DNA from 3 places in the Mesorhizobium sp. M1273 genome. Region 2 is predicted to be linked to each of the others. Evidence: predicted binding sites of a transcription regulator. Region 2 holds the regulator's gene; each other region holds the start of a gene.
The links. The regulator PhoB, encoded in region 2, activates phosphate uptake and scavenging genes when phosphate is short. The targets are predictions, from matches to a motif close to TGTCATNNANCTGTCAT.
Positions count from the first base shown of each region.

Region 1 (7,996 bases), on a different contig from region 2:
TGCGCAGGAATTTGTGCGAGACGTCGCGTGCGATCTGCGCCGAACCGCCGACGCCGTAGAAATCGCGGTTCCTGGCGCGGTAAAGCAGATCGGCGGCACGGTCGAAATCGTCCATGTCGAGGATGGCGAGCGTCTCCTCCAGCGCCTGGATAGAGGTGCGGAACACCTTCTGCACGATCTCGGCCGAACTGTCGTCCACCGACAGCTCCTGATGCATCTCGGCGGTCGGCAGGCGACTGTATTCATAGACCGCCGTGCGAAAATCGCGATAGCCGGAAAAACCCAGCTTCTTGGCGATCTTGACCACCATCGCCTCCGAGACACCGGCCTCCTCGGCGATCTGCTTGAGCGGTATGGTCTCGTCGAAGCCGCGCCGTCCGAAGACGGTTTCAACCACCTTCGCCTCGAGCGGCGTCAGATGCGGCATCATCATGCGAATGCGCGGTCCTACTGCTTTCAGGTCCAGCCCGGTCAAGGTCATCCACGTCCCCTCGTCACGCGATCGATAAGCATCGCGGCGAGGATTATAAGGCCAGTTGCCAGGAGCTGATAGAAGGACTGCACGTTCATCAGCGTCAGGCCGTTGCGCATGCTGCCAAGGATGACGGCACCCAGGATGGTGCCGACGACGCTGCCCTTGCCGCCCATCAGCGAGGCGCCGCCGATCGCCGCCGCTGCTATGGCGTCGAGCTCCCAGAGATTGCCGAGAATGGGTTCGGCCGCACCCAGCCGGCCGATCAGGATCTGCGCTGCAAGCGCTGCCAGCAGGCCCGAGATCATATAGGCGGCGATCTTGGTGCGGGCGATCGGCACGCCGGCTATGTAGGCCGCCTCCTCATTGCCGCCGACGGCGAGCAGATATTCGCCAAACGGCGTCTTCTTGAGGATGATCCAGGCAATCAGCGCGACCACGGCCACGATGATGACCGCCAATGGCAATCCGAACAGCGAGCCGTTGAAGATGGCACGGAAGCCGGCAGGCAGGCCGAGCACCGGATTGCCGCCGGTATAGATCAGCGCCAGCGCCCGGTAGGTGCTGAGCGTTCCCAGCGTGACGATGAAGGGCTGCAGCCCGATATAGGCAACCAGCACGCCGTTGAGCAGTCCGCAGGCGAGGCCGATGGCGAAGCCGGCGGCGATGGCCAGCGGAAACGGCACGCCGGCAACCAGCATCGAGGCCGAGATGACGGCAGAAACCGCTGCCGTCGGCCCAACGGACAGATCGATGCCGCCCGAGATGATTACCAGCGTCATGCCCAACGCCAGGCAGGCATTGATGCTCGACTGCTGCAGGATGTTGATCAGGTTACGCTCGGCAAAAAAGCCGGGGACCAGCGCCCCGAAGACGGCAAGGATCACCACCAGGCCGATCAGCGTGCCGGCGTCGCGCACGGAAAACCGGTGCAGGAAATCTGCCCTTGGGCGCGCTGCTGTGTGTTGGGTTATATCGGTCATCCGCTGGTCCTGTCCGTTATGCACCGGCCCGATGGCCTTGCGCCTTGCCGGCCTCAATCTCCGTTTGGGGTATGGCGTGCGCGGCGATCGCGTGTTCGCTGAGACTTGCGCGGCCCAGTTCGGCGGCGACCGTGCCGTCGCGCATGACCAGCACGCGGTCGGCGAGCCGGATCACCTCAGGCAACTCGGACGACACGACGATAACCGAATGGCCTTCGGCGGCGAGTTCCTCGATCAGGTGGTAGATCTCCGCCTTGGCGCCGACATCGATGCCGCGCGTCGGCTCGTCGAACAGAAGGATCCGCGTTCCCGCCGCCAGCCAGCGGCCGATGATCGCTTTCTGCTGGTTGCCGCCGCTGAACAGCCGAATTGGCCGGTCGAGCAGGAACGGCCTGAGATTGACTCGCTTCATCTTCTCGGCTGCGACGCGCTTCAGCCGGCGGTGGTCGATGAGGCCGCGCGGCGCGAACACGCCCATCGAGGCCAGCGCCATGTTGCTGGAGATCGACCGCAACGGCACGATGCCTTCGCGCTTGCGCTCCTCCGGCACCAGGCCGATGCCGGCCGCGATCGCGTCGCGCGGACTGGAAAGCTTTACCGCCTTGCCGTCGATCTCTATTGCGCCTGATGAGGCCCGGTCGGCGCCGGCCAGCAGCCGCAGCAGCTAGGTGCGGCCGGAGCCGCCCAGTCCGGCAATGCCCAACACCTACCCGCGATGCAGGTCGAACGAAACGTCACGGACCTTGGTTGCCAAGGTGAGGCCACGCACGCTCAGCCTGATCTCGGGGGAAGCATGCGAGCGGTGTTGTTCCTGGGCAAGCTCGCGGCCGACCATCATCGAAACGACGGCCTTTTCCGACACCTGCGCGAGATCGACGGTTTCGACCACAACGCCGTCGCGCATGACAGTGGCGCGCTCGCAGATGCCGAACACCTCGTCCAGCTTGTGCGAGACATAGATGACGGCGACACCGTCGCGTGCCAGACCGGCAATGACTTCCGCCAGCCGTTCGAACTCGCTCGGCGTGAGGCTCGACGTCGGCTCGTCCATCGCCACGATCCTGGCGCGGTCGAGCAGCGCCCGGGCGATCTCGACGATCTGCCGCTGCGCCACCTTCAGCGAGCCAAGCGGGGCTGCCGGATCGATGGTCGGGTCGATGGCGGCCAGCGCTTCCGCAGCGCGGCTTTCCTGCTCGCGCCGTGCGACGAAGACGCCGCCGCGCGTCAACGGATGGCCGAGGAACATGTTCTGGGCGACGCTGAGGCGTGGCACCTGCTGTAATTCCTGATGGATCATCGCCACGCCCGCGGCGCGTGCGGCGACCGGATTGTTCAGCGTCACCGGCTTGCCGTCGATCAGCACGCTTCCCGCCGTCGGTCGGTAGACGCCTGACAGTATGCGCAGCAGCGTCGATTTGCCGGCGCCGTTTTCACCGAGCAGGCCATGGATCTCGCCGGCGCCGACCGAAAACGACACGTCGCTCAGCGCCCGCACAGCCGGAAACTCTTTGGAAATGCCCTCGAATTGCAGCCGCGCTGACATTGCTTCGGTTCTCCAGGCAAGGTGCCGACCCAAGGCCGGCACCTGCCGGCCCTGCTCTACTGGCCCGCTGCCGCGTCCTCGAGCAGCGCCTTGCGCACGGCGTCGCCGGCGCCAGAGTAACGGTCGGCATTGTCCTTGGTGATCAGCGCCTGCGGCGTGGCGACGACGCGCGGCAGCTTCTGCCCGGCCACCAGCCGCAGCGCCGATTCCAGCGCCACCTCGCCGGTCAGCACCGGGAACGAATCGACGGTGCCAGTCAGCTCGCCGGCGCGGATCGAGGCATAGGCGTCGGAGATCCCGTCGGTGCCGAAGACCGCAACCTTGTCCTGCAGCCCGGCAGCCTTGACCGCCTCGACGATGCCCAGCGCCATGCCGTCATTATTGGCATAGAAGCCGATCAGATCGGGGTGCTGTTGCAGGATGTTGGTGGCCGCGTCGTAGGAGGTCTGGCGATCCCAGTTACCGGGGACGCTGGCGACGACGTCGAACTTGCCGGCCTCGGTGATCGTTGTCTTGAAACCATCGGTGCGCTGGACGGCGGCGTAGACGCCGGCCTGGCCTTCGACGATGGCGACCTTGCCGCCGTCCGGCCGGTTCTTGATGAACCATTTGGCGACGCGCACGCCGTTGTCGCGCTGGACATTACCGACATAATGCTCGGCCTGCGGGATGACCGCGTCGTTGACGTTGACCACCGGCACGTTGGCCGCCTTGGCCTGTTCCATGATCGGCTGCAGGTTGGAGTCGGTCTGCGGCGAGACGAGCAGCACGTTGTAGCCCTGTGTGACCAGGCCTTCGGCGATGGTGAGCTGACCGAGCTGGTCGCCCTCGCTCTGCGCTGCCTGGTAGACGACGGGCACGCCGGTGCGGTCGCCGAACGACTTGTAGCCCTCTCCCAGCGAGCGCCAGTATTCATTGGTCAGCGTCTTGGAGACCGCACCCGCCTTGGTACCCTCGGGCAGCTTGGGGAACGCACCGAACCTGGCCTCGAGCTGCGACCAGTCGATGCGATCCTTCTCGGTGTCGGAATTGAGCGGCGCGAGGTCCGCGGAAAAAGCCGAGCCGATGGACAGCGCCATCAGGGCAGCGGCAGCGGTGGCAAGTAGAAATTTCATGATCTTCCTCCCTTGTTGAAAAACGGTCTATGCCGCCGGCCTCAGCTGTCCGGCCCGAGCATGGCTTCCTGGATGATGGCCTGCGAGGCGACCGCGTCCTGACGGTCGACGGCAGTGGACAGGCGATTGTCCTTTTCCAGCCGATCGACGAAGCGCAGCATGCGCTTGACAGTCGCGATGTTGACTTCGCATTCGTGGACCGGGTCGAGCCCGGTCATGTCGGGGAACGTGTCGAAGTAGATGGCGCCGGCATAGCCGTCTCGACGGATCTGCCTGAGCAGCTCGATCGTCTGCAGCGTATGCACGGCCCCGACCATCAGGCCGTCGTCGCGCTTGGCGTAGCCGTCGTTGAGATGCACGCCGAGCAGCTTGCTGTGTCGCGCCACGAGTGCTGCGGCAAAGGCCGGCTGCTCGTCGGCATAGAGCACATGGGCGAAATCGAGCGTCACGCCGAGATTTGGCAGGCCGATCTCGCGGATCGCCAGCAATGTAGTCGCCGCATCTGGCATCAGGCTGTAGGAGCGCGGCTCGTTGGGTTTGTATTCAAGGCTGATTTGGCAGCCCGGATCATGCGCCGCAACTTCACGAATGCCATCGATTTCGTGTTGCCAGAGCGCTGCGTAGTCCACCTGGAAGGCATAGTCGAAGCCATCCTGCCCGAGCCACAAGGTCATCAGGCTGGCGCCCGCCTCGCGGGTGGCGTCGATGCCGGCCTTGGTCAGGTCGATGGCTTCGCGGCGAATGGCAGGATCCGGGTTGGTGAAGGCGCCGAGCTTGAAAGCCGGATTGGAATAGTAGCGCATGGCGAAACCATTGATGGAAAGCCCGATATCGCCGAGTTTGCGCGCTATTTCCGCAGGCTTTTCATCGACATGGTCGGGGTAGTTGAGGTCGAGATCGGTCAACTCCGCAACCTTCGCCGCACGTGCCGCCATTTGCAGCATGGACGGTTTGCCGACAAGATCGGGCCACTCGGACTGTGGCCGCGAGGCAAAGGAATTGAGGCGGGTGGCGAAACGATAGGCAGTCATCGGGGACCTTTCATTGTCATAACTTTACATTATAACGATTATTTGTAAAGTTGTTAATTGCTCGCTCGGCGACGACGAATTCGCCATACCCAGGCCAGTTGCGACCACGGGGGACAAGCAAGCGCGGCACTGTCACGCAAGTATCATGTTCGCGTCCTAGATCGCTTCTCCGAAGGCTTTCGCGGCATCCTTGATGCGACGCGGCGCTTTTTCAGATCCCGGCAGCTTTGTCTCAAAGAGGATACCCATGAAAAACCTGCACCGAACCGCGTCCCTCGCCGTCGCGCTGGCGATGTTCACCGCCTTGACCCCGGCCTTGGCAGAAAACGCCGCGACCGTCGGCGGCGTCAGCTTCGTCAACAAGGGCATGGTCGGTGTCGGCCGCATCCCGGCCAGCCAGAAGGACAAGTTCGGCGAGACGTTTGGCTCGGGCTCGGGCATGTCGATCGACGCTGCCGGCTGGACACATGGCGCCGATGGCTACAAGGGCTCGCTATGGCTGCTGCCGGATCGCGGCTACAATGTCGTCGGCACCACCGATTACCGTCCGCGCCTCAACACGATCGCCATCGAGTTCGCCCCGATCGCGCCGGGTGCGGCACCGGCCACCGGCCAGGAACAATCGGGCCTCAAGGCGACGCTTGCAGACACCATCCTTTTGACCGACGACAAGGGTACCGACGCAACCGGCCTCGATCCGCTCAACGGCGTGCGTGCCGCGACCGACGACATGCCGATCCTGCCCGAAGCCAACGGCAAGCTCGCGCTCGATAACGAAGCGATCGCGCGGCTGCCCGACGGCACGCTGTTCATCTCGGACGAATACGGTCCGAACATCTACCGCTTCTCCGCCGATGGGCGTCTGATGTCGGCAACGCAGCCGCCGGCGGCGCTTGTCCCGATGCGTCACGGGACGCCAAACTTTGCTTCCAACAATCCGGGACTTGGCGCGGCAGACCCAGATCCGAAGGATCCCGAAACCGGCCGTCAGAACAACCAGGGCCTCGAAGGCATGGCGCTGACGCCGGACGGGAAGTTCCTGATTGCCGTGCTGCAGTCGGCCCCAAGGCAGGATGGCGGCGATTCCGCCTCGACGCGTCAGAACACGCGCGCGCTGGTCTACGATGCCTCGGATCCCGGCCAGCTCAAGCTCGCGCATGAATATGTCGTGCCGCTGCCGGTGTTCACCGATGCCAAGGGCAAAACCAAGATCGCCGCGCAGAGCGAAATCGTGGCGCTGTCGGACAAGACCTTCCTGATGCTGGCGCGCGACAGCGGCAATGGCCAGGGGCTGAAGGGCGACACCTCGCTCCACCGCGAGATCAGCGTCGTCGATCTGTCTGCGGCAACCGATGTCGCCGGCACAGAATTCGACAAGGACAAGCCGCTGGCGCCCAAGGGTGAGCTCGATCCATCGGTGACGCCGGCCAAGCTGACGCCGCTCATTGACATCAACGACAAGACCGAGCTCGGCCGCTTCGGGCTGCACAATGGCGCGCCCAACGACCGCAACAACCTTTCGGAGAAGTGGGAGGCGATGTCGGTGGTGAGCGTCCTCGATCCGACACTGCCCGACGACTATTTCCTGTTCGTCGCCAATGACAATGACTTCCTCACGCAGGACGGCTTCCAGGTAGGCGCGGCCTACAAGGCCGAGGATGGCGCCGATGTCGACACCATGTTCCTGGTCTATCAGGTCACGCTCCCAGGCCTCGCCAAGAAGTAGCGGCACCCATACAGGCGGACGCGCGGAACGCGTCCGCCTGAGCTGGCGCGATTGAGCGGTCGTGCCCTTCAGTTGCGGCTCGCCCGCGCAAGGACGGTGTCCCAGTGCGTTGCAAAACCTGCGACTGACGATCCAGTCGAAGGCACTTACCTCAACATCTCCGCGTCCTTTGGCACGCCGGCATCGATCGGCTCGGCCGTCCTGTTCGACACGGCGGCGATCTTCCCGGCGGCCGACAGGTTCGGGCGCACGAAGACCGGCGCGACGCCGTCGACGCGGCTGTAGAGGTCGATAATGTCCTGATTCATGAAGCGCACACAGCCGGAGGAAGCGTTCTTCCCAATGGAATCCCACTCCGGCGTGCCGTGCAGCCTATACATCGTGTCCTTGCCGTCACGGAAGAGATACAGCGCGCGGGCACCAAGCGGGCTCTGCGGGCCGGGCGGCATGCCGTCCTTGTATTTCGCCAGTTCCGGCCGGCGTTGGATCATTTCCGGCGGCGGCGTCCAGACCGGCCACTTCTTCCTCGCCTGAACCACGGCGCTGCCGGTCCATCCGAAACCGGCCTTGCCGAGGCTGACGCCATAGCGAATTGCCTTGCCGCCGTCGCGCACCAAATAGAGGAAGTGCTCGGAAGTATCGACGACGATCGTGCCGGGTTTTTCTCCAGTCGGGTCGGCCACGATTTGACGCACGAATTTCGGATCGACCTTGGCTACCGGGATTGCCGGCAGTTGATAGCCCTCGTCGATGCGCGCGCCATACATGCTTGCGGCATCGCCGAAAGCCGGATCGCTTGGTGCCGCGGGCACCGGCGCCGCCACGTCCGTCGTAGTGCACGACGAAAGAGCCACGGAGGCCGCGCCCAGAGCGGATGCACCAAGAAAGGCGCGCCGGTTCAGGCGCTCAAAAAACAACGGAATATCGGACATGAGCCCCCCGGCCTACCCATGAGATCCAGGAAAATGCGGCCCCACGCGTGCGGGATCAATATACGATTCCGGAAGGTTGAGAAATGCTTAGATCAAGGCACGCCAGGCGGAATTTACAGCGCCGCATCGACCTCTCCCGTTAAATCGGCAATCATTGCGGACTCAGACAAGCCTTCGCCGAGTTGCCTGCCATG
Region 1 covers NZ_JAMYLV010000012.1:82,840-90,835, reverse strand. Annotated here, with positions in the region: gene NKH30_RS15255 (MurR/RpiR family transcriptional regulator) at 1-481, opposite strand, end outside; gene NKH30_RS15250 (ABC transporter permease) at 478-1,455, opposite strand; partial or broken gene NKH30_RS15245 (sugar ABC transporter ATP-binding protein) at 1,472-2,998, opposite strand; gene NKH30_RS15240 (sugar ABC transporter substrate-binding protein) at 3,055-4,113, opposite strand; gene NKH30_RS15235 (TIM barrel protein) at 4,155-5,144, opposite strand; gene NKH30_RS15230 (esterase-like activity of phytase family protein) at 5,392-6,870, shown strand; gene NKH30_RS15225 (L,D-transpeptidase) at 7,017-7,802, opposite strand; gene NKH30_RS15220 (MATE family efflux transporter) at 7,994-7,996, shown strand, end outside.
Region 1: a site for PhoB is predicted at 5,275-5,291, ahead of NKH30_RS15230 (esterase-like activity of phytase family protein). Genes of this name have one in related genera too.

Region 2 (7,996 bases):
CACCATGCGGCACCCCGCCAGACCAGAAGGCCGCCCAGCGTCACGATGAAGGCCGGCACCTCGAGATAAGCGATGATGTATCCCTGGAACGCTCCGATCAGAAGGCCAAGCGCCAGGCCGATGGCCAGTGCCAGGATCCAGATCCAGGGATTGCCTAATTGCAGACCGATCATTCGCACCAGGAAATGCACCTGCGCAAAGCCCATGACCACGCCGATCAGGCCTTCGGCGGAACCGACCGACAGGTCGATATTGCGCATGACGATAACCAGCACCATTCCGGCAGCCATTATGGCCACGGCGGAAGTCTGCACCGACAGGTTCCAGAGATTGCGTGGCGTCAGGAAGGTCCGGCTGTCGAAGTCGAACGGATTGACGCCGAGCCGTACGCTGGAAACGACATGCAGGCCGACCCAGATGACCAGCAGCGCGCCGACCATGCCGAGCATGCGCGTGTCGAGTTCGGTTGCCTTGAGAAATCGGGCAACGATGCCGAGCTCGGATTCCCGTGCCCGGTCTGCCGTGTTGTCGACCGGCGTGTTGGACGTCGTGTCGGTCATGATGTTTCTCCCGCCGGGTTGCCGTCTGTCGCGGATGCCGGAAGCAGCCTAGAAGTTATCCGCCGGAAGCGGAAAAACAACTCTTGTTGAAAAACGCCGCGGCGAGCGGCCGCGGCGTTCGGACTTCTCGGAAACGTCGGCTCAGTTGCAGACTGCAACAGTGCCAGCCGTCACGCCGGCGCAGACCTCTTCTTTCTTGATCCAGCCGGCGTCGATGACGACGTTGAGGTTGTCCTTGGTGATGGCGACCGGGGTCAGGAACAGCGACTTGACGGCATTGCCGCCGGGCGTGGTGAAATCCTTCACGCCGGCAATGTCGGTCATCTGCTTGCCGTCGGCCAGTTGCGAGGCGATCTCGGCGGCATTCTTGCCGAGCTCGCGCGCATCCTTCCACACCGACACGGTCTGTGTGCCGAGCGCGATGCGGTTCAGCGCGGCGTGGTCGCCGTCCTGGCCCGAAACCGGAACCGATCCGGCCAGCCCTTGCGCTGTCAGCGCGGCGACGACGCCGCCGGCAGTGCCGTCATTGGCCGCGACCACGGCATCGACCTTGTTGTCGTTGGCGGTCAGGAACTGTTCCATGTTCTTCTGAGCGTTGGCCGGCAGCCAGCCGTCGGTATAGGCCTCGCCAACATTCTTGATCTTGCCGCTGTCTATTGCCGCCTTCAGCACCTCCATCGAACCGGCAAACAGGAAATCGGCATTCGGATCGGAACCCGAACCCTTGATGAAGACGTAGTTGCCTTCCGGCTTCACCTTGAAGACTTCCCGGGCCTGCATGCGGCCGACTTCCTTGTTGTCGAAGGTCAGGTAAAAGACGTCCTTGTTCTCGATCAGCCGGTCGTAGCCGACAACCGGAATACCTTCGTCCAGCGCCTTTTGCACGGCCGGCCCGATGGCCGAGGCGTCCTGCGCCAGGATGATCAGTGCGTTGGCGCCCTGCGAGATCAGGCTCTCGACGTCGGTGAGCTGCTTGCCGGGGTTGGACTGTGCGTCGGCGGAAATATACTTGTCGCCTGCGGCCTCGATGGCCGCCTTCATTGCGGCCTCGTCGGTCTTCCAGCGCTCTTCCTGGAAGTTCGACCAGGAAACGCCGATGACCTTGTCTTTAGCCTGCGCCACCGACGCCAGCGCCAGCGTCATGGCGACACCCGCCAGAATGGCGGTCGTGAATTTCTTCATCATATCCTCCCTGCGCCGCGTACGGCGTGACCAATTGGCTCAAAGACCAGCTTAGAAGCTCTAATTTTTTCGAGCCTCGAAAAAATACTGGTCCGATCTCCGGCTGCTGTCAACATCGATTCTGATGGATTTTGATGACTCTGCGAGTTTTTTCGAGCGTCGGAATAAACGATGACAGCGCCACCTGCATCTGACACTATTTGCCTCATCCGACACTATTTGTCGGACATTACCGACGGCTTCCGGTTCATGAGCGGCCGCGGCAACCGGGAGGAAAGCAAAACAATGTCGGTCGGAATCCGCCATGACGATTTGCGCCGGCGCAACCGGGCGATGGTGATCTCGGCGGTGCGCCGGGCCGGCCAGCCATCGCGTACTGAGATCGCAGCTACCACCGGCCTCAGTCATTCGACCATATCGGCGATTTCTTCCGACCTGATACGGGAAGGCATCCTCGCCGAGAGCAAGCCAAGTGAGCCCGTTTCGTTGAAACGCGGTCGTCCGCAAGTCGGCCTCGCCCTCAACCCGGAAGCGGCGGCGGTGCTGACCGTGGTGTTGTCGCTGAATTTCCTTTCGGCCGCCATTATCGACTACACGGGACAGGTGGTCGCCGAGGAACAGCGCCGGCTGGACACGCTGACTATGCCGCGCGACGAGCTGATCCGTGAATGCATGGCCATCGTCCGGCGCCGGCTGCAGGATCCAGATCTTGACGTCCGCAGTGTCGCCCGCATCGCCCTGGCGATTCAGGGCATTACCGACTCCCCTGCACGCGCCATGCTGTGGTCGCCGATCACGCCGCAGACCGACATCGCCTTTGCCGACATGCTGGAGGACGAATTCGGCATCCCGGCAACGGTGGAGAACGACTGCAACATGATGGCGGTGGCTTTGCGCTGGCGCAATCCGGATCGCTATCGCGATGACTTCATCGCCATCCTGCTTTCGCATGGCATCGGCATGGGGCTGGTGCTGAAGGGCGAACTGTTCACCGGGACGCATTCCTCGGGCGGCGAATTTGGCCACATGATCCATCGTCCGGGCGGCGCGCTCTGCCGTTGCGGGCGGCGCGGCTGCATCGAGGCGTATGCCGGCAACTACGCCATCTGGCGCAACGCCAGGCAGATGAGCGAAGACAGCGAACCGGTCGCCGACGTCAGCGACGCCGACATGCGCGCACTGGCGGCCCGGGCGCGCGAGAAAGATGGGCCGGAACGCGAGGCCTACCGCAAGGCCGGCGAAGCGCTGGGTTTCGGTCTCGGCTCGCTGTTCGCGCTGATCGATCCGGCACCGGTCGCGATGGTCGGCGCCAGTGCCGCCGCCTTCGATCTGATCGAGCCGGCCTTGCGGAAGGCAATCGCCCAGACCGCCGGCGGCCAGCATTCAGGCTCGATCTCCTTCGATACAGAGCCGAACGAATTGCCTCTGATCCGCGAAGGCTGCGCGATGCGGGCGTTAAGCTTCGTCGACCAGGAGATTTTCGCGCCGGGCGCGCAAATGAGGCCCAGCGTCAGAAAGAACGTAGCCTGACCAGGCGGGTCAATCTTCCCTGATCGCATAGCCGGCGCCGCGGATGGTGCGGATGACATCCGGCATCCGGCCGTTGTTGACGGCTTTGCGCAGCCGCCCGACATGCACGTCGACGGTGCGTTCGTCGATGTAGATTGTCTCCCCCCAGACATTATCGAGTAACTGGCTGCGCGAGAAGACACGGCCCGGATGCCGCATCATGAACTCGAGCAGCCGGAATTCGGTCGGCCCGAGCCTGATTTCGCTCTTCTTGCGATAGACCCTGTGCGATTCGCGATCGAGCACGATGTCGCCGACCTTCAGCACGCTGGACAGCACTTCCGGCTTGGCGCGCCGCAGCAGCGCCTTGACCCTGGCCATGAATTCCGGTGTCGAAAACGGCTTGACCAGATAGTCGTCGGCGCCGGTCGAAAGACCGCGCACCCGGTCGCTCTCCTCGCCGCGCGCGGTCAGCATGATGATCGGCAGCCGCTCGGTTTCGGGGCGCACCCGCAACCGACGACAGAGCTCGATGCCGGAAACCGCTGGTATCATCCAGTCGAGCACCAAAAGGTCGGGCACATTCTCCTGCAAACGGATCTCGGCTTCGTCGCCGCGTGTCACCACCTCGACCTGGTAGCCTTCGGATTCGAGATTGTAGCGGAGCAGCACACCCAACGGCTCCTCGTCCTCCACCACCATTATGCGTGGTGCGATCATCGGCTGGGCACCCCCATCATGTCACCGGTGCGGACATTGTCGTTTCGTCCTGCTTCGGACGATTGACCGGCAATTGCTCGCCGGTCAGCACATAATACGCATTTTCGGCGATGTTGGTGACATGGTCGCCGATCCGCTCCAGATTCTTGGCGCAGAACAGCAGGTGCGTGCAAGCGGTGATGTTGCGCGGATCTTCCATCATGTAGGTCAACAGCTCGCGGAACACGGACGTGTATTTAACGTCGATGCGCTCGTCGGCGGCACGAAGCTTGGCCAACGCGGCCGCATCGCCTGCAGCATATTCCTCGATGACACCCTGCACCTGGATGAGAACCAGCTGCGCCATCGCGTCGATGGAATGCGACAGGTCCCGCGGCGTGGCGCTGAGGCCGACCGCACTCACGCGCTTGGCGATATTCTTGGCAAGGTCGCCGATGCGTTCGAGGTCGCCCGCCATGCGGATCGCTCCGACCACATGGCGAAGATCGTGGGCCATCGGCTGGCGTTTGGCGATCAGGGTGATGGCGCGGTCGTCCAGTTCGCGTTGACGCGCATCCATGATGGCGTCGTCGGAAACGACGCGTTGCGCCAGCACGTTGTCGGAATTCAACAGCGCCTTGGTCGCCCCGCCGACCATCGAACCGGCGAGGTCGGCCATGTCGCGGATCAGCTTGCTGATCTGCTCGAGATCCTCGTCGAAAGAAGCGACTGTGTGTTCGCCCATGGTCCTGTCCTCATATGCATGATCGGAACGGCTCAGCCGAAGCGGCCAGTGATGTAGTCCTGCGTGCGCTTCTCGCGGGGCGACGTGAAGATCTTCTCGGTCCGGTCGAACTCGACCAGTTCACCCAGATACATGAAGGCCGTCTGGCGCGACACGCGCGCCGCCTGCTGCATGTTGTGGGTGACGATGACGATCGTGTAGTCGGCTTGCAATTCGTCGATCAGTTCCTCGATCTTGGCAGTCGACAGCGGGTCGAGGGCCGAAGCCGGTTCGTCGAGCAGAATGACTTCCGGCTTCACGGCCACGGTGCGGGCGATACAGAGCCGCTGCTGCTGGCCGCCGGATAGGCTCAAGCCGCTGGCGTTGAGCTTGTCCTTGACCTCGCTCCACAGCGCGGCGCGCTTCAACGCCTGTTCGACGCGGCCGTCCATCTCGGACTTGCCGAGGTTCTCGTAGAGCCTGACGCCGAAGGCGATGTTCTCGTAGATCGACATCGGGAACGGCGTCGGCTTCTGGAACACCATGCCGATCTTGGTCCTGAGGAGGTTGAGATCCTGCGACCGGTCGAGAATGTTCTTGCCGTCGAGCAGCACCTGGCCCTCGGCCGTCTGTTTTGGGTAGAGCTCATAGATGCGGTTGAATACACGCAGCAGCGTCGATTTCCCGCAGCCCGAAGGGCCGATGAAGGCCGTGACACTGCGCTCAGGCAGCGACAGGCTGATGTCCTTCAGCGCCTTGCTCTGGCCGTAGTAGAAGTTGAGATTCTTGACCTCGATCTTCGTCTTCTCGGCGACCGTTTCGGCCATCGTCATGTCTGGGGACAACATCTGTGTCATCTGTCCTCTCTGCGTCCGGTAAGGCTGCGGGCGAGGATGCTCAAGCCCAGAACCGTCAGGGTGATTATGAGTGCGCCGGTCCACGCCAGTTGCTGCCATTCCTCGTAAGGGCTGAGAGCGAACTGGAAGATGGTCACCGGCAGGCTGGCCATCGGCGCGTTGATATTGCTGCTCCAGAACTGGTTGTTGAGCGCGGTGAAGAGCAGCGGCGCCGTCTCGCCGGAAATGCGTGCTATCGCCAGCAATATGCCGGTGACGATGCCGGACAATGCGGCGCGGTAGGCGACCGAACGGATCACCACCCAGCGCGGCGCGCCGATCGCGGCACCGGCTTCACGCAACGCGTTCGGCACCAGGTTGAGCATGTCTTCAGTGGTGCGCACGACCACCGGAATGACCAGGATGGCAAGCGCAACGGCGCCGGCAATGGCCGAGAAATGTCCCATTGGCCGCACCATCAGCTCATAGACAAACAAGCCTATGATGATCGACGGCGCCGACAACAGGATGTCGTTGATGAAGCGGACGACGGTGGTGATGCGCGAAAAGCGTCCATACTCGGCCATGTAGGTTCCCGCCAGCACGCCGATCGGCGTGCCGACGACAACGGCGATGATCGTCATCAGCAGGCTGCCCGTGATGGCATTGAGCAAGCCGCCGGCCTCGCCCGGTGGTGGCGTCATCTCGGTGAAGACCGCGAGCGAAAGCCCGGCTGTGCCCTTATAGACCAACGCGCCGAGAATGAGCGCCAGCCAGGCAAGCCCGATGCCGGCGGCGACGACGCAAAGCGCCATCATCACCGAATTCCTGGCTTTGCGGCGGCTGTGGAGCGATGAGGATGTCGACATCGGTCAGGCTCCCGTACGGGCGTCGATCCGCATCAGCATATAGCGGGCGGCGGCGAGGATCAGGAAGGTGATGACGAAGAGGATCAGGCCGAGCGAAACCAGCGAGGAGGTGTAGAGGTCGCCGTCGGCCTCGGTGAATTCATTGGCGATGGTCGCCGAGATCGTCGTGCCCGGCGCGAACAGGGAGGCACTGATGCGATGTGCGTTGCCGATGACGAAAGTCACCGCCATGGTTTCGCCGAGTGCCCGGCCGAGGCCAAGCATGACGCCGCCCATGATACCGATGCGGGTATAGGGAATGACCACGCGCCGGGTCACTTCCCAGGTCGTGCAACCGATGCCATAGGCCGATTCCTTCAGCACCGCCGGCACCGTATCGAAGACGTCCTTGGTGATCGAGGTGATGAAGGGCAGCACCATGATGGCGAGGATCAGCGCCGAGGTCAGAAGGCCGATGCCGTAAGGAGGGCCGGCGAAAAGGCTGGATAGTCCCGGCACGCCGTGGAAGATGTTGATGATGAAGGGCTGTATCGTCGTCTGCAGGAACGGCGCGAACACGAACAGGCCCCAGATGCCGTAGATGATCGAAGGAATGCCGGCCAACAGCTCGACCGCTATGCCGATCGGGCGCCTGAGCGGGCGCGGGCAGAGCTCGGTGAGAAAGACTGCAATGCCGATGCCGATCGGAACCGCGATCAGGATGGCAATGGCCGCCGTCACCAGCGTGCCGTAGATCGGCGCCAGTGCGCCAAATTTTTCCGTAACAGGATTCCAGCTCTCAGTCGTCAGGAAAGAAAAACCGAACGACGACAGCGCCTGCCATGAGCCGGCAAACAGCGAGATCGCGACACCGCCGAGGATGACCAGCACAAGAATTGCGGAAGCGCGGGTAAGTCCGCGGAATATGGCATCTGTGAGCGCGAAGCGCCGCACCGTAGCTTCCCTGGCCCGGGCTGCTGCAGATGATGGCATGGCATCGGAAGCGATGGTCATTGGGTCCTCGCGATTAAAGGCAACAGGGAGGGCGCCATCGACGTCCTCCCTGGAGGAGATTACATAGCCGAGTAGAGCGGCTTGCCGTCGTCGCCGACGACTTCCTTGGCCCACATGGCCTTGACGCTCTCAACCACCTTGTCGGGCATCGGAACGTAGTCCAGCTCGCCGGCCATCTCGTCGCCCTTGTCGTATGCCCAGGCGAAGAATTTGAGCGCTTCGCCGGTGGTCGCCGCATCATCCGGCTTCTTGTAGAGCAGGATCCACGTTGCCGCCGTCATCGGCCAGGACTCGGCGCCCGGCTCGTTGGCGAGGATGACGCCATAGCCCGGCTGCGAGCTCCAGTCGGCATTGGCCGCTGCCGCCGAGAACGCCGCCGCGGTGGGCTCGACCTTCTTGCCGTCCTTGTTGATCATATCGGTGTGGGTGAGCTTGTTCTGCTTGGCGTAGGCATATTCGACATAACCGATCGCGCCGCCGGTCTGGGAGACATTGTTGGCAACGCCCTCATTGCCCTTGGCGCCGATGCCGACCGGCCATTCCACGGCCTTGTCGACGCCAACCTTTTCTTTCCAGTCCGCGCTGACGTCGCCGAGGTAATAGGTGAAGTTGAACGTCGTGCCC
Region 2 covers NZ_JAMYLV010000005.1:189,275-197,270, reverse strand. Annotated here, with positions in the region: gene NKH30_RS08395 (sugar ABC transporter permease) at 1-560, opposite strand, end outside; gene xylF (D-xylose ABC transporter substrate-binding protein) at 702-1,742, opposite strand; gene NKH30_RS08385 (ROK family protein) at 2,028-3,272, shown strand; gene phoB (phosphate regulon transcriptional regulator PhoB) at 3,282-3,971, opposite strand; gene phoU (phosphate signaling complex protein PhoU) at 3,988-4,695, opposite strand; gene pstB (phosphate ABC transporter ATP-binding protein PstB) at 4,728-5,531, opposite strand; gene pstA (phosphate ABC transporter permease PstA) at 5,528-6,379, opposite strand; gene pstC (phosphate ABC transporter permease subunit PstC) at 6,383-7,372, opposite strand; gene pstS (phosphate ABC transporter substrate-binding protein PstS) at 7,432-7,996, opposite strand, start outside.

Region 3 (7,996 bases), on a different contig from region 2:
CTGTGAGCGCCAGCAGATTCATCGGCGGTGCGCCTATGAACGAAGCGACGAAGGTCGAGGCCGGTTTCTCGTACACATCAAGCGGCGCGCCGGTCTGCTCGACCAGGCCGGCGTTCATGACGACGAGGATGTCGGCCAGCGTCATCGCCTCAAGCTGGTCGTGCGTGACATAAACCGAGGTGACGCCAAGCGAGCGCTGCAGATTCTTGATCTCGATGCGCATCTGCCCGCGCAATTTCGCATCGAGGTTGGACAGCGGTTCGTCGAACAGGAAGACCTTCGGGTTGCGCACGATGGCGCGACCCATGGCGACGCGCTGGCGCTGACCGCCGGAAAGCTCGCGCGGGCGCCGGTCGAGCAGCGCCGAAAGCTCCAGCACCTTGGCAGTCGAGCGTACCCTGCTGTCGATCTCGTCATTCGGCGTGCCGCGGTTGCGCAGGCCATAGGCCATGTTGTCATAGACCTTCATATGTGGGTAGAGCGCGTAGTTCTGGAACACCATGGCGATGTCGCGCTCGGTCGGGCCAATGGCGTTGACCACCTTGCCGTCGATGGCGACTGTACCGGCAGAAATCGTCTCCAGTCCGGCGATCATCCTCAGCAGCGTAGACTTGCCGCAGCCGGACGGGCCGACCAGCACGCAAAGCTCCTTGTCGGGAATGGCGATGGAAACGCCCTTCACGGCCTCAACGCCGCTGGGATAGATTTTCCTGACATCCTTCAGATCCACGGTCGCCATCGGCTTCTCACTTTTCGGATTCGACCAGACCGCGCACGAACCAGCGTTGCATCAGCACGACCACCAGGATCGGCGGCACGATGGCCAGCATTGCCGTGACCATCACGAGGTGCCATTGGGTGTCGGCATCGGCGAAGGAAACCATCTTTCTCAGCGCGATGACGATGGTGTTCATGTCGTTGCTGTTGGTGACGAGCAGCGGCCAAAGATACTGCGTCCAGCCATAAATGAAGAGGATCACGAACAGCGCGGCGATGTTTGTCCGCGACAGCGGCACCAGAATATCGAAAAAGAAGCGCCATGGCCCGGCACCGTCGACACGCGCCGCCTCGACCAATTCGCCCGGTATGGTCATGAAGAACTGGCGAAACAGCAGCGTTGCGGTGGCCGAGGCGATCAGCGGGACGATCAGGCCGGCATAGGTGTCGATCATGCCGAGATCGACCATCACCTTGTAGGTCGGCAGGATGCGCACCTCGACTGGAAGCATCAAGGTGATGAAGATCAGCCAGAAGAAGGTCATGCGCAACGGAAAGCGAAAGAACACGATCGCGTAGGCCGACAGGATCGAGATGAAGATCTTTCCCACCGCAACGCCGAGCGCCATGATCGTGGTGTTGAGGAGCAGCCTGCCGACGCTGACCCCGCCGATACGACCGATGCCGCCGAACAGCGCCTCGCTGTAATTGTTCCATAGCTGGCCGCCGGGCAAGAGCGGCAGGGGCGGCCTGAGGATCGTTTGCAGCGTGTGCGTCGAGGCAACGAAGGTGTAGTAGATCGGAAAAGCCACGATCAATATGCCGAGGATGAGCACGGCATGGGCGATGAAGGTGCGGAGCGGGGACTGGCCGATCATCGCTGCCCTCAGCCGTCGTGGACTTTGCGTTCCACATAGCGGAACTGGATTGCTGTGAGCGCGATGACGATGGCCATCAGGATGACCGACTGCGCCGCCGAGTCGCCCAGGATCAGATTGACGAAGCCGTCATTGTAGACCTTGTAGACCAGCGTCTCTGTCGTCTTGCCCGGCCCGCCGCCGGTGACGGCATGAACGATGCCGAACGTGTCGAACAGGGCATAGACGGTGTTGACGACCAGCAGGAAAAAGGTTGTCGGCGCAAGCAGCGGGAAGACGATGGTCCAGAAGCGCTTGGTTTCGCCGGCGCCGTCCATGGCCGCCGCTTCGATCAGCGTTTTCGGCACCGCCTGCAGGCCGGCGACGAAGAACAGGAAGTTGTAGCTGATCTGCTTCCAGGCAGCAGCCGACACCAGCAGGATCATGGCGTGGGTGCCGTTGAGCAGCGGGTCCCATACGACGCCGAGGCTTCTCAGCAAATAGGCCAACGAGCCGATCGAGGGATTGAACAGGAAAAGCCAAAGCATGCCGGCAATCGCCGGCGCCACGGCGTAAGGCCATATCAACAGTGTGCGGTAAAGGCCTTTGCCGCGCACGGCCTTCTCGGCCATGACCGCGAGCAGCAGGGCCACAACCATGGCAACGATCGCGGTCGCAAGAGAGAACACTACTGTGACCTTGATCGAGTTGAGGTAGGCCGGATCGGCCAGCACCTTCCGGAAATTGGCAAACCAGACGAACCTGCTCTTCAGCCCGAACGGGTCTTGCCTGAGCATCGACTGGTACAGCGCCTGACCGGCCGGCCAGTAGAAGAAAACCAGGGTGATGGCGAGTTGTGGCGCCACCAGCAGGTAGGGCAGGATCTTGTTGGGAAAGACGACGCGTGGAGACAGGCTGATTTCCCTCGCTATCCAGGTATCGCCCGCGCGAGCTCGCGTGGGCGATATTCCAACCGACTAACTGAGATAATCCCGTCAGTTCTCCAGCGCTTCCTTGATCGCCGCGTTGCCGCGCGCAACCGCATTGTCGAGTGCCTGCTGGGCGGTTTGCTGGCCGGCCAGCATCTTCTCCAGCTCCTCGTTCTGGATATCACGCACCTGCGGCAGATTCGGCAGGCGCACGCCCTTCGAATTGTCGGTCGGCGACTTGCCGATCATCTGCAGGATGGGTGTCTCGCGGCCGGGGTTCTTGTCATAGAAGCCTGATTTCTTAGTCGCCTCGTATGCCGCAAGCGTCACTGGCAAATATCCCGACTTCTGGTGCAGATATTCCTGCACATCGGTCTTGGACAGATAGGCAAAGAAGGCCGCGACGCCCTTGTATTCCTCGTCCGACTTGTTGCCGAACACCCACAGGCTGGCACCGCCCGGCGTCGTGTTCTGCGGGGCACCCTTGGCGTCACTGTCGTAAGGAAGCTGGCCGATGCCATAGTTCATGCCGGACTTGACGATATCGCCGAGGCCGCCCGACGATTCGGTGAAGATGCCGCATTCGCCGGCGAGGAATATCTGCTTGGCTTCGGAGGTGCGCCCGCCATATTTGAATGTGCCGTCCTTGGCCAGGTCAGCGAGCGCCTGGAAGTGGTTGACGAAAATCGGCGCATTGATCTTGAGTTCGACATCACCGCCGGCCAGGCCATTCTGCTGGGTGGCCCAAGGCACGTCATTCCACGCCGCGAAATTCTCCAGGTGGATCCAGGTCAGCCAGGTCGAGGTATAGCCGCAAGGGGCGGCGCCGCTCGTCTTGATCTTCTTGGCAGCTTCCCACACCTCGTTCCACGTCTTGGGCGGATTGTTCACGTCGAGGCCTGCCTTCTGGAAGATGTCCTTGTTGTAATAGAGGATCGGCGAGGAAGAGTTGTAGGGGAACGATAGCATGGTGCCGTCCGGCTTCGAATAATAGCCGACGATGCCGGGCAGATACTGGCTCTTGTCGAAAGTCATCCCGGCGCCGGTCATCACATCGGCCACCGGCTTTATCGCACCCTCGGCCGCCATCATCACGCCGGTGCCGACGTCGAACACCTGGAGGATATCTGGCGCTTGCCCGGCACGAAAGGCAGCGATGCCGGCATTCAGCGTCTCCGGATAGGTGCCCTTGAACACCGGAACGAGCTCATAGTCGCTCTGGCTGGCGTTGAAATCCTTGGAGATCTTGGCGACGACCTCGGCGTTGGCGCCGGTCATGGCGTGCCACCAGCTGATCTGCGTGACGGCGAAGGCGGAGGTGGTGGAAAGCAGGGTCACGGTGGCGGCGATACCGGCCGCAAAGCCGAAGAACTTCATGTTTCATCTCCCGTTTGTCATTGGCGAAAGGGGGCACCTCCGCAAAGCCAATATGTGGCGCTGATGACAATGGGACAACGGTTTTGTTGCGGATCAATGAACACCATTTCTTCCTAAAGTGCACTCGCTACCGAAAGCGCGGCGTCAGAAACGACATCACCGCCTTTTCGGCGCGGCATCGGTTTTCCCCCGAAAAGACCCGCCTCATGGCCCGCGGGTTAACCATTCGTTAAAATCTCCAAGAGCTAATCCGTCACACCTCCCCTGTTAGTTTTGGCAGACCGAGTGAACAGGATGCTGACGGTCTATAATTGTATCGTAAATCAGCACGACCTGAGACTGGTTGCGCTCGCTGCACTCGTCTGTGGAATTTCTTGTTTCTCAGCAGTTAATCTCCTTAAGCATGTCGGCCGATCGACCGAGCGAAACCGGCTTGTCTGGCTGATGATCGCCGCGGCCTCGACCGGGTTCGGCATATGGGCGACGCATTTCATCGCCATGACCGCGTTTACGCCGGGAATACCGAACGCATACAATCCGGGATTATCCGCCTTTTCGCTTGCCGCCGCCGTTATCATGACCGCGCTTGGGATGTGGGTCGCCACCTTGCGCCGCGGCATCGACCATTTCCTCGTCGGTGGCGCCATTCTGGGCGGCGCCATCGCGACGATGCACTACATCGGCATGGCAGCTTTCGAGGTCGAAGGCCGGCTCGTTTGGAACCTGCTCCTTGTCGCGATATCGCTTCTGGCCGGCGTAAGCCTCGCGGCACTGGCGCTTCTTGTCGTCTTGCGCCGCCCGTCAGCGCTCGCGACTCTCGGCGGCGCCGCGCTTTTGACGCTGGCCATTTGCAGCTTGCATTTCATCGCGATGGCCGCGGTGTCGATCATTCCGGATTCCTCGATTGAAATATCCGAACATTCCATCGAGCCCATTTCCCAGGCCTTTGCCGCAGCGGTCGCCAGCCTGGTAATCCTTGTGCTGTCGGGTGCCGCGCTGTGGATCGATCTGCGCTTTCGCCACCAGAAGCTCGAGGCCGATCGCATGCACGATCTCGCCAATGCGGCGGTGGAAGGTCTGATCGTTTGCGATGGCACCCGCATCGTCAGCGCCAATGACAGTATGGCGAAGCTGACCGGAACAGCGACAGCCACCCTGAACACGATGCAACTCGGCGAGCTTTTCGACGGACAGAGCGCAGCCGATATGTCCGGCTTCGGCGAACAGGCGCAGGAAGCGAAGTTAAGGGGCAGCGACGGCGCGAGAATTCCTGTCGAGCTGATCGCCAGGAGAATCACCTACTGCGGCAGGCCTCATACGGTGCTTGCCGTTCGCGACATCCGTGAGCGCAAGAAGGCAGAACAAGAGATCCTCCGCCTCGCGCATTTCGATCCGCTTACCGGGCTTGCCAATCGGCGGAGCTTTTCTTCCCGGCTGGAAGCAGAATTCGCGTCGATGGATCGTGGCGGCAAGGATGGATATCTGGCGCTCCTGCTGCTTGACCTCGACCGGTTCAAGCAAGTCAACGACCTCTACGGCCACAGCGCCGGCGATGCTATGCTGCAGAAGCTGGCGCACTGCATTTCCGGCATCCCGCGCAACGGACAGATGCTCGCGCGTCTCGGCGGCGATGAATTTGCCATCATAGCTCCGAACCTCCCCGACCCCCTGGCCGCAGGCCGGATAGCCGAGGACTTGCTGGCGGCGATCCGGGAGGAAAACAGGGTTTCGGTCGGCTCCGGCCTCGTCTCGGCCAGCATCGGCATTGCCTTCTTTCCGCTGGATGCCGAAGACCAGGCCGGCCTGATCAGCCATGCCGACACGGCACTCCATCGCGCCAAAACCGAAGGCAGGGACACTTATCGGTTTTTCGAGATGGCCATGGGCACCGCGGCCCGCGACAAGCGCGTGATGGAGCATGAATTGCGCCAGGCGATCGCCCGCAAGGAGTTCCACCTCGTCTATCAGCCGCAGAAGGAGATCCGCGGCGGCAGGATGATCGGCTTCGAAGCCCTGGTCCGTTGGCAGCACCCTGAGCGGGGTGACATTTCTCCGGCCGTTTTCATCCCGGTGGCCGAGGACAGTGGCGCTATCGCGCAGATCGGCGACTGGGTGCTGACGACGGCTTGTAACGATGCTGTTCGCTGGACAAACCCGCTGATGGTCGCCGTCAACGTCTCCGCCGTGCAACTTCACAATCCGAATTTCAGCCGCAAGGTGCACGACGCATTGACGAGATCCGGCCTGGCCCCCGGCAGGCTCGAACTGGAGATCACCGAAACGGCCCTGGTGAAGGACATGCCGCGCGCGCTGGCAACCTTGAGGCAGGTCAAGGCGCTTGGCGTGCATGTGGCGATGGACGATTTTGGCACCGGCTATTCTTCGCTGTCCAACCTCAGCGCCTTTCCCTTCGACAAGATCAAGATCGACGGGTCGTTCATCAAATCGGTCGACAAGAACGCCCAGTTCGCGGCGATCGTTCGCGCCGTGCTGGGGCTTGGACGCGGTCTCGGCCTACCGGTTCTGGCAGAAGGCATCGAGACGCCGGGTGAATTGCAATTCCTAGACGCCGAGGCTTGCGAGATCGGGCAAGGCTACTACCTCGGCAAACCGGCTCCGATCGAGACATTCGGGGAACTGACGGGCGTGGCCGCTCCGGCAATCCGCACCGCCAGCCGACGCGGCGCAAGCATTGCCGTGCTCAAGCCGCGCCTGCGCACGGTCTGAGCCTATCCCGGCTGAAGCGCCGCCTCGACCAGACGCTTGGCATCCGGCCCCGACCATTCGGCCGGGCCATTCATATGGGCGATCAGGCAGCCTTGCCCATCGATCAGCATGGTGACCGGCAGACCGAGCGCCAGGCCGCGCGTCTTGACGTCGTTGAACAGCGCCATCGTGGCATCGCGATAGTAGCCGAGCGACTTGACGCCGGTGTCCTCCAGGAACTTCTTCGGTTTGGCATCGTCGCCGGCATCGACGTTGACGGCAACAACCTGAAACGCATCGCTGCCCATCTCCTTCTGCAGCGCATCGAGCGCGGGCATTTCGGCGCGGCAAGGTGCGCACCATGTCGCCCACAGATTGAGCAGCACCGTCTTGCCGGCATGATCGGCGATCGTCGTCGGCTTGCCGTCGGGGCCGTTGAAGGCAAGGCTTTTCAGCGATTGCGGCGGATCCGCCGGCAAAAGCGCGGCAACCTGGCCGGTGGCAGCGGCGGCGATCTTCTTGGCACGGTCGGTCTTGGCGGCGCAGGCGACGTCGTCCTTGCCGCCGCCGGCGGCCACTTGCGCGGGCGCCTTGTTGCCAGAACTGCTTTCCCTGACATATACCGCGACCGCGCCGGCCAGCACGCCCGCAACCAAAGCGGCGAGGATGAGACGCAAAGCCGGGAAATATCTATTGCCGTCTGCCATTTTTCAAAAACTGCTCCGGAGCACGGGTTATAGCGATGAACGACAAGAAGGCCAGCAACCAGATGTGGGGCGGACGTTTTGCCTCGGGTCCGGCCGCAATCATGGAAGCGATCAACGCATCGATCTCGTTCGACCGCAAACTCTATGCGCAGGATATTCGCGGCTCGATCGCCCATAGCCAGATGCTGGCGCAAACGGGCATTATTTCGGCGGCCGACCAAAAAAAAATCGCTCACGGGCTGAACACGATCCTGGCAGAGATCGAGGCTGGTACATTTGAGTTTTCGACCAGGCTGGAAGACATCCACATGAATGTCGAGGCCCGTCTGGCCGAGCTGATCGGCCCCGCCGCTGGCCGCCTGCATACCGCCCGGTCGCGCAACGACCAGGTGGCGGTCGACCTCAGGCTGTGGGTCAAGGACGAGTGCTTTCGCGTCACCGAGGCGCTGAAGGGCCTGATCACGGCGTTCCTGGATCGGGCCGAGGAGCATGCGGCAACGGTGATGCCGGGCTTCACCCACATGCAGGCGGCGCAGCCGGTGACCTTCGGCCACCACTGCATGGCTTATGTCGAGATGTTTGCACGCGACCTGTCGCGCGTCCGCGATGCGATTGAGCGGATGGATGAAAGCCCGCTCGGCGCCGCCGCCCTCGCCGGCACCAGCTTTCCCATCGACCGGCACCAGACGGCGAAGGCGCTTGG
Region 3 covers NZ_JAMYLV010000032.1:47,590-55,585, forward strand. Annotated here, with positions in the region: gene ugpC (sn-glycerol-3-phosphate ABC transporter ATP-binding protein UgpC) at 1-739, opposite strand, end outside; gene ugpE (sn-glycerol-3-phosphate ABC transporter permease UgpE) at 747-1,595, opposite strand; gene ugpA (sn-glycerol-3-phosphate ABC transporter permease UgpA) at 1,604-2,488, opposite strand; gene ugpB (sn-glycerol-3-phosphate ABC transporter substrate-binding protein UgpB) at 2,570-3,880, opposite strand; gene NKH30_RS25985 (bifunctional diguanylate cyclase/phosphodiesterase) at 4,175-6,607, shown strand; gene tlpA (thiol:disulfide interchange protein TlpA) at 6,610-7,293, opposite strand; gene argH (argininosuccinate lyase) at 7,329-7,996, shown strand, end outside.
Region 3: a site for PhoB is predicted at 3,933-3,949, ahead of ugpB (sn-glycerol-3-phosphate ABC transporter substrate-binding protein UgpB). Genes of this name have one in related genera too.